One region of the Geobacillus sp. FSL K6-3411 genome, then DNA from elsewhere that is predicted to be linked to it. Evidence: riboswitches for the same ligand, from Rfam matches in the RefSeq annotation. Region 1 holds a riboswitch; each other region holds the start of a gene.
The links. Region 1 has a riboswitch for thiamine pyrophosphate ahead of NSQ22_RS11245 (long-chain fatty acid--CoA ligase). Riboswitches for the same ligand answer to the same signal wherever they lie in the genome.
Positions count from the first base shown of each region.

Region 2: it holds a riboswitch for thiamine pyrophosphate, as region 1 does, so the genes downstream of both, thiC (phosphomethylpyrimidine synthase ThiC) here and NSQ22_RS11245 (long-chain fatty acid--CoA ligase) in region 1, are expected to answer to the same signal.
Region 3: it holds a riboswitch for thiamine pyrophosphate, as region 1 does, so the genes downstream of both, NSQ22_RS03460 (ECF transporter S component) here and NSQ22_RS11245 (long-chain fatty acid--CoA ligase) in region 1, are expected to answer to the same signal.

Region 1 is NZ_CP150187.1:2,225,844-2,228,986, reverse strand. It holds gene NSQ22_RS11250 (IS110 family transposase) at 1-1,127, opposite strand, end outside; TPP riboswitch at 1,830-1,939, shown strand; gene NSQ22_RS11245 (long-chain fatty acid--CoA ligase) at 1,969-3,096, shown strand; gene NSQ22_RS11240 (acyl-CoA reductase) at 3,093-3,143, shown strand, end outside.
Region 2 is NZ_CP150187.1:441,999-445,141, forward strand. It holds gene NSQ22_RS02200 (HAMP domain-containing methyl-accepting chemotaxis protein) at 1-787, shown strand, start outside; TPP riboswitch at 915-1,028, shown strand; gene thiC (phosphomethylpyrimidine synthase ThiC) at 1,192-2,883, shown strand.
Region 3 is NZ_CP150187.1:677,370-680,512, reverse strand. It holds gene NSQ22_RS03465 (ABC transporter ATP-binding protein) at 1-1,377, opposite strand, end outside; gene NSQ22_RS03460 (ECF transporter S component) at 1,393-1,983, opposite strand; TPP riboswitch at 2,242-2,349, opposite strand; gene NSQ22_RS03455 (class I SAM-dependent rRNA methyltransferase) at 2,496-3,143, shown strand, end outside.

The DNA of each region.
Region 1 (3,143 bases):
GTCGTGTAATATTCGTGCAGCTGCCGAAACGCTTCGTTGTGGCGGATCATCGGCATCATCACGCGGAAGAGGAGGGCGCGCAACCGCCTTCTTCCACGCTTCGAGATCCGTTTTTGCCCTTTGTGTTGGCCGGAGGAATGTTCCCGCAGCGTCAGGCCCGCTAATTTGATAAGCTGCCGCGGATCCTGATAATGGGAGAAACTCCCGATCTCTGATAACAGTTCTACGATGGTCGCATCGCCTAAGCCCGGAACGGTCTTCAACCATTCGTACTCGACCGATGTCTGTACGAGTTCGATCAGCTGCTCTGTCAGTGCCTCGATTTCTTCTTCCAGTTGGCGGTACCGGCGGACAAGCGTGGCAATTTCGATACGGGCCATCTGTTGTCCTTCCGTTACGCCAATGGAGTGTTGGGCCAATTCCATCAACTTCTTCGCTTTCGGTTTTTGTGGCGATTGTAATCCCTCACTTTGCCGGTAAAGGGCCAGCACCTCTTCCAGTTCTTTTCCTGCCAGATCACTCGGAAATGGCGTATATTCCAGCACCGCGAGCGCCATTTTCCCAAATGACGGGAAGACTTGGGAAAACTCTGGAAAATATCGATCGAGCCAGCGAATCATCTGATTTCGAACTGCTCCCTGTTCTTCCACCAATTTGGAGCGAAATGTCGCTCCAACGCGCAGCTCCGCCTCCATCCCTTTCAGAATACGCGGATAGCTGAATCGGCCGTCTTTCACTAACCGGGCAATGACGAGCGCATCTTTCGCATCATGCTTGGTTGGAAGGTTATCGTCCAGCTCTTTCGATCGCTTCACGTGCATCGGGTTTGTCATGACGAGAGGGATGCCTTTCTCATCAAGAAAATAGGCGAGATTCAGCCAATAATGTCCCGTTGGCTCGATGCCAACGATCACCTCGGTTTTTCCAAATTCCTTCATGGCTTCTACGATACACTGGTACAACCATTCCAATCCTTCTCTCGATTGCAGAACGGGAAACGGCTTTTTTAACACCCTCCCTCGCTCATCCACAAAGCAGGCATAATGTTTTTTCTTTGCGATATCCATCCCAACAACCAGCGTTTGATCGGTGACTTGATTAATCTTCTTGTTTGAGATAGAATTCATGTATAGTCCTCCTTGGTATCCAAATTAGGGGTCAATTCGTGCGATTGACACCCCCGAATCATACCAAGAGGGCTTTTTTTATTCAAGTCCCCGAAAAAACTTCTAACAGGAATGCTCCTTTCTAATAAATTAATTTTGTAACATAATAAAAAAATGGCGTATTATTAATTTTCTACAAACATTTATTCATTTTTAATCCTGATACCTCTATGTTTCTAGATATTCGCCACGAAATGGACTTGACAATCAGATTTTTTTGAATTGTGGTACAAAAACGTAATTTCCTGTATGGTAAACGTGATCTAAACATTAACCAGGGAGGAATTTTTATTTGCGATCCCAGTTTATCAAATATTTTATTTATTTACCATACTTCGCTAGTTTACTTGGGGGTAATCATCTTGTTTTTTAGTAAAAACAGAGACTGTTGAAAAAACGGCCGATTTTTTATGTCCTCCATCCCTCCTGTCGGCCAAGCGAAAGTCAGACCAGAAGCAGCGAGCAACGAAGGAAGCATAATGTTTCACTGCTACGGGTAAGCTGGGGGAAAGACAACGGTTGTGTAGTGCCGCAAATTTGGCTCATCCGTCCCGGGTGTCCCTTGCTATACGCTAGCTGGACGTTTACAGGAAGGGGGATGCTTCCATCGCTTTTTTTCTTGCATTCTTTTTTTATAAAGAGTAGACTTTGATTGTAAAAAGATAATACGTTTACGGGAGCTTGTGGAATCAGGCTGAGAGTACGGCTAATCCGCCGTTGACCGTTTGAACCTGTTGGATAATGCCAGCGCAGGGAAAGAGAGTATGGACAAGCACTTTGCCTGCGCGCAAAGTGCTTTTTTATGTGGATCGGAATGCGCGATAAGTGGAAAGGGGCGGGGAAGGTGACTCAACAAGAAATCATCGAAAGCTTGCTTCAGTTTATCAATCAAGAAACGTCCACAGAGGAAGAATTCAATGAGCATGCACTCATGCTATTTGCTTATCAATACGAAAACAATCTCCCGTATCGTACATATTGCATGCAAAAAGGAAAAACGGCAAGAACGGTGAAAACGTGGCGGGATATTCCGGCTGTACCGATTAACGCCTTTAAAGAATTAACGTTAAGTTGTGTTTCCCCCGAACAGGCTGAGCGCGTGTTTATGACGAGCGGCACGACGAGAGGCGTGCGCGGGAAACATTATCATCCAACGTTAAGCGTGTACGATCATTCGATGATCGTCAATTTTCGAAAGCGGTTCATGAAAGAGCGTGACAAAATCAAAATGGGAATTCTTTTCCCGACAGAAGAGCATATGCCGAACTCTTCACTCGCTCATTATTTAGCCCTCGCCGTCAACGTGTTTGGCACGGAAGACAGCCACTATCTTGTCGACCGCGACGGCCTTAATATGGATCGGCTTCTTGCTGAGCTCGAACAGGCGGAACAATCAGGTGAGCCGTACGCTCTTTTAGGCGCTTCGTTTAGCTTCGTTCATGTATTTGAGGAGCTCGCAAAGCGCGGCAAAACATTCCGCTTGCCGGAAGGAAGCCGGATTCTTGATACGGGCGGCTTTAAAAACCAGTCCCGGGAAATGGATTTGGACGAATTTTATGATACGCTGTCTGCTTACCTTGGCGTCCCGCGCCGTGAGTGCATCAACATGTACGGAATGACCGAGCTTAGCACGCAATTTTACGATGACGGAAATGAGACCGTTCCATCGGTGAAATCCGGACCGCATTGGATTCGCACAAGGGTGATTCACCCGTTGACCGGAGAAGAGATGCCAAAAGGGAAACGCGGCGTCCTCGTTCATTGCGATCTCGGCAACTTTAACTCGGTAACAACGATTTTGACAGAAGATATGGGCGTGGAAACAGACGGCGGCTTTTTGTTGCTTGGCCGGGTGCAAGGGGCGGAAGCAAAAGGTTGCTCGATGGCGGTCGAAGAATTCATTCGTGCGGCGAAGGGGACATCCGAATGAGAGAATATGCCGGCTATATTCCTCATATCGGGGATGAACCGATCGAA
Region 2 (3,143 bases), 1.8 Mb from region 1:
GGCGAGTGCAGCCCGCGGCACAGCGGAATCCGTCAATGATATTTCCCGAACGCTCAGTGATGTTGCCCGTCAAACAAAAGAAGTGGCACACAGCGCCCAAGAAACGGCAACAAAAGCAGGGGATGGCAAGCAATCTGTGATGCAAATGTCTGAGCAAATGCAATTTATTTATGACCACGTTCAATCGCTCGGCCAAGTCGTTAAAGGGCTCGGGGAGCGATCGAACGAGATTGGACAAATTACTGAAGCGATTACGAGCATCGCGTCACAGACGAATTTACTGGCGCTCAATGCGGCGATCGAAGCGGCGCGTGCCGGTGAGCAAGGGAAAGGATTTGCCGTTGTCGCGGACGAGGTGCGGAAGTTGGCGGAGCAGTCAGCGCACTCAGCGCAGCAAATTTCCGATCTGATTAGCTACATCCAGGAAGAGACGAAGCAGGCAATCGCCTCCACGGAACGGGTCGTCGCTGAAGTGGCGCAAGGGTTGGACGTCGTCGCTGTTGCCGGTCAGTCGTTTGCCGATATTCGTGAGGCGGTCGGTCAAGTAAGCGAACAAATTGGACAAGTATCGTCTGCGATTGAACAAATGACGGGCCATGCCCGCCAGGTGGATGAGGCGTTCCAACAGATGACCAAAATTGTCGAACAGTCAGCAGCTAGTGCTGCCAATGTATCGGCAGCGACTCAAGAACAAATGGCTTCTGTTGAAGAAATTGCTTCTTCGTCGGCATCGCTCGGTCAGATGGCGGACGAGATGCGGACGATGTTAAAGCAATTTTCGGTGTGAAGCGGAAAAAAAGCGCGTTTACTGAGGAAAGAAACACGGTACATCAGTTGTGATATGGAATAAAATGGTTTGTTTATTTTCTCATTATGTAGTAAAATAAAAAAAAGTCAGTCATCATTGTTATACGCTTATCTGCTAGGGGAGTCCGAGAGCCGGGCTGAGAAAAGAACGCGATGAAGTTCTTTGACCCTTTGAACCTGATCTGGGTCATGCCAGCGTAGGGAAGCAGGCAGCGGGAACAGATGGACGCTTAGACTGTTCATTTGGCCTTTTTGCCTTGATCGGGTTCCGTGTTGCGGGACCCGTTTTTATTTTTCACGGCAAAGAGCGGCTCGTTTTTGCCTTTGCTTCGGCTGGCTTGGCCTCGGATCCTAAACCATCGTTGATTTAGAGGGGGAATCCGTATGGAAAACATTCGCTCGTTTATGTCATTTCCAGCCAGCCGGAAAGTGTACGTCGAAGGATCACGGCCGGACGTGCGCGTGCCGATGAGAGAAATCGCGTTATCACCGACGAAGACACCGCAAGGAGAGGTGGAAAACAAACCGGTGCGCGTCTATGACACAACCGGTCCATACACAGATCCTGATTTTGAGCCGAATGTAGAAAAAGGATTGCCGCTTCTTCGCCGCAACTGGATTGTTGAGCGAGGAGATGTCGAAGAAACGGAGCCACAGTCCACCGCCGGCCGTGCGGCGTCGCTTCCGTTTGCACGACGTCCGCTGCGGGCGAAGCCGGGGAAAGTGGTCACGCAAATGCATTACGCCAAAAAAGGAATCATTACACCGGAAATGGAATTTGTCGCGATTCGCGAACAAATCGACCCGGAAATCGTCCGCCAGGAGGTTGCCGCTGGCCGAGCGATCATCCCTTCGAATATTAATCATCCAGAAAGCGAACCGATGATCATCGGCCGCCGTTTTCATGTAAAAATTAACGCCAACATCGGCAACTCGGCTGTTTCTTCCTCGATTGAGAATGAAGTGGAAAAACTGCTGTGGGCGGTACGCTGGGGTGCTGATACGGTGATGGATTTGTCGACCGGCAAACAAATTCACGAAACGCGTGAATACATTATCCGCAATTCGCCAGTTCCAATCGGAACAGTGCCGATTTATCAGGCGCTTGAGAAAGTAGGCGGCGTACCAGAGAAGTTGACATGGGACGTGTACCGCGAGACATTGATTGAGCAGGCTGAACAAGGGGTTGACTACATGACGATCCACGCTGGTGTGCGGCTTCATTACATTCCGCTCACCGTCAATCGGACGACCGGCATCGTCTCACGTGGCGGCTCAATCATCGCGCAATGGTGTTTGGCCCACCATGAAGAAAACTTCTTATATACGCATTTTGAAGAAATATGCGAGATTTTAAAACAATACGATGTTGCCATTTCGCTTGGTGACGGCTTGCGCCCGGGGTCCATTGCTGATGCAAACGACGAGGCACAGTTTGCTGAACTTGAGACGCTCGGTGAGCTGACGAAAATCGCTTGGGAGCATGACGTGCAAGTCATGATTGAAGGACCGGGGCATATTCCGATGCAGAAAATCCGCGAAAACGTCGAGCGAGAACAAGAGCTTTGTCATGGTGCACCGTTTTATACGTTAGGGCCGCTTGTCACCGACATTGCGCCGGGATACGACCACATCACGTCGGCGATTGGCGCCGCGATCATCGGTGCCTACGGGACGTCCATGCTTTGCTATGTGACGCCGAAAGAACATTTAGGGTTACCAAATAAAGAGGATGTGCGCGTCGGGGTCGTTACATATAAAATCGCCGCCCACGCCGCCGATTTGGCGAAAGGTCACCCAGCCGCCCAGCAGCGCGACGATGCGCTCTCGAAAGCGCGCTTTGAGTTTCGCTGGAATGACCAGTTCAACTTATCGCTCGATCCGGAGCGGGCTTGCGAGTATCATGATGAAACATTGCCGGCTGAGGCGGCGAAAACCGCTCATTTTTGCTCGATGTGCGGGCCGAAATTTTGCTCGATGAACATCTCACACGAGCTGCAACGGAAAATCAAAGAAGAAGGAATGAAAGAAAAGGCGAACGAATTTGTGCGCGGCGGTTCATCGCTGTATCGGTAAGGAGAGGATACGTTTTGTATACCGGACGTTAACTAGGCGTCCGGTTTTTCTTTTATGCTTATAAAGCGGTAGTGTAGATGGGGGTGAGAAAAGCAACGAAAGGGAGCTCCTTCCATTCGATCGATATTCTAATTATTTGAAATGAATAATAAAATGATTTACGAGAGGAGATGAGCTAGACGAGACAAATGATACATGTTCACCAAAGCAACAGTTCCATCGTTCAGAGAGGGCAGTTGCCAAACAACGGTGAGTGATGA
Region 3 (3,143 bases), 1.5 Mb from region 1:
AATCACCCAACGTCTCGTCGCAAAGCGGCGGACGATTTGTTCATCGTGAGTGACCATCACAATCGCTGCCCCTTGTTCACGGTACGATTCAAGCATCTCGAGCAAAGCGAACGTATTTTTCGCATCCTGCCCAAATGTCGGCTCATCAAGCAAAAAGAGTCGTTGGCCGGCAACAACGGAGGCAGCCACACTCAATCGACGCTTTTGGCCGACTGACAGCTGGTACGGATGCGTATCTTGTTGGCCGACAAGGTCAAATTCGCGCAAAAGACGGGCGACTGTTTCTTCTGTTTCCTCGCTCGAACGCCCCTCGAGCCGGAGCGAATAAGCGAGCTCATCCCGTACGGAATGGGTGACAAATTGGAACTCCGGATTTTGAAACACAAAAGCGATATGACGATGCAATGGCTGCCGCTGCTTGACATCATCTCCTAACAACCGATAATCTCCTTGTGTACGGATGAGCTGCATGAGTGCGTGCAAGAGTGTACTCTTACCGGCACCATTTCGGCCAGTGACAGCAATCCATTCACCTGCCCGCACCACCGCTTCGGAAACGCTAATTTTCACTTCCCGCTTGCGAAAACCACGAAAATCGCGAAGACAAAGGAGTTCTTCTCCTTCCCGCCACTTCCGCCGCTGTACCCTCCGGTCGTATTCGTCCCAAACGCCCGGATGCCAAATGCCTTCAGCGCTGATGACATCTTTATATTGGGAAAATACTGTTCTTGCCTTGCCATCAGCCATGACTCTTCCATCACGGCCGAGCAGCACAATCCGATCAACAAAGTCAAGGACATGATCGATTTTATGTTCGACGATGATGACCGTTTTATCGCGGCTCACCTTCTTGACAGTTTGCCATACTGCTTTTGTCCCTTCCTCATCAAGCAGTGCGGTCGGCTCATCCAAAAACAGGACCTCCGGCTCAAGCGCAAGCACGGAAGCGAGCGCCAGCCGCTGTTTCATCCCGCCGGAGAGTGTATGAATATCCGTATGCGGTTCGATTGTCAACCCAACTTGATCCAAAAGAGCGCGAATGCGGGCGGGCATCTCCTCGCGCGGTACCCCTCTATTTTCAAGAGCGAATGCGATTTCCTCATCCGCGTACGGCATGCAAAATTGTGCATCCGGGTCTTGAAACACATAGCCCCACCGTTTTGGCAGCTCGAGATGTTCCGCCTTCATCGGCACATCGACTGAGTTGGGAATGATGCCAGCCATCACTTGCAACAACGTTGACTTGCCACATCCAGATGGGCCAAGAAAGAGCACTTTCTCCCCTGCGGTAATCGACAGTGATAAATCGTGAAACAACAGCTCACGATGTCCGGGAAATTTGAGGCGCAGCCGATCGATTGTAATTCCATGTCCCATCGTTTATCAGCCGCCTTATCGGTTCAGCGCATCATAATCTTCTTTTGAAGCTGGCCGCCACATCTGTGTCACCCCGGTTTTCTCAAGCGCCTTGGCCAACGAGACAGCGAACACGCCGGAAATGAGGATGGCACCAACAAAACGTGCCAGCAAAAAGAGCGCCATATTCCATGGGGCTAGCGCCTCGATATATCCTTTGTAAAAGTCCATGATGAGCGAACCGACCGTGGCGCTGACTGCGCTTAACGATACGACGAACACGTCAAAGCGCCGATAGCGGAACGCCGCAAACACAAGCTCAGCAAACAATCCTTGAACAACTCCATAAATGAGCACCTCAAGCCCCCATTGCGACCCCATGATCAATTCGCCGGACGAAGCCGCAATTTCGGCAAGCAGCGCCACTCCTGGCTTACGGATGAGCAAATAGGTAAGCGATGAAGCGATAAACCACATGCCGTAAACCAATTGATCGGCATGAACCCCGAACACTTTCACGACTTCATATACTGGGGACCATACTTTGTAAATGACACCAAACACGATTGCAATCACAATCGTTGTCAAAATGTCAGCCAACTTCAATCCTCTTGCTGTCTTCACCATCGCATGCCTCTCCTTCCACAATCGTCCCCCGCTCCATCAATGTCAGTCTAACGGACTGTCATCATTCGAACGGGTACGCCATCTTCAAAAACTTATATTCGCCGCCGCTCGGCGGCTTCACAAATTTGCTTGGCAATTGACATTCTTTCTCCCCCTTTTCCAAAAAATAAAAACGCCGCTTCCTTTACTAACTAGCGTAAAGAAAGCGGCTTGGGCATACCATTTCGCAAGGCAAGGCAAAACCATCCTTACCCCATGTGTAGCTCCTCTCCACTTCCCTACGCTGGTATTACCCAGATCAGGTGCTAAGGGTCTCAAAGGCACACTTTGATCTCAGCCTTTCTAAAGGCCCCCCTAGTGGATGTCCCATCATGATGACATTTTCCTATTCAAATTTATCATATCACGGCAGCGGTGATTGTCAACTCTTTTTTCCGTCCGGCGTTGCGCCGCCCACCATGATTCGCTATGATTAAAACGCAACGACTGACTATCGAATGGGAGTGGAATTGATGGCAAAAGTCATTTTAAAACGCCAACGAAAAAAGCGGCTTGAACAAGGTCATCCATGGATTTTCCAAAGTGAAGTCGACCGCATTGAAGGGGACATTACGCCAGGTGATTTCGTCGATGTCTATAACCACCAAGGTTATTGGCTGGCGAAAGGATACATTAACCCGGCCTCACAAATCATTGTGCGCATACTGACGCAAAACCCCGATGACGAACTGAATGAGGAGTTTTTTATCGAGCGCATCCGCCAGGCATGGGCGTACCGTGAACGGATGATTCCCGGCATCCGCTCTTGCCGCGCCATCTATGGAGAGGCCGATTTTCTGCCTGGGCTCATCGTCGATAAATACGAGGATGTGCTCTCTGTACAAATTTTGGCGCTTGGAATGGAAAAACGTAAAGATTGGATTTTGCGCGGCTTGCTTGATGTGTTCGCACCAAGAGCCATTTATTTGCGCAACGATGTGTACGTTCGGGAACTTGAGGGACTTAAACAAGAAAAAGGCTTTTGGTATGGAGAAGCAGAAACAGAAATCGAAATCGAGGAAAACGGCGTCAAATATATTGTCGATATTGAAGGTGGTCAAAAAACCGGCTTTTTCTTCGACCAGCGGCAAAACCGCGCCGCCCTCCGCCCGCTCATCGGC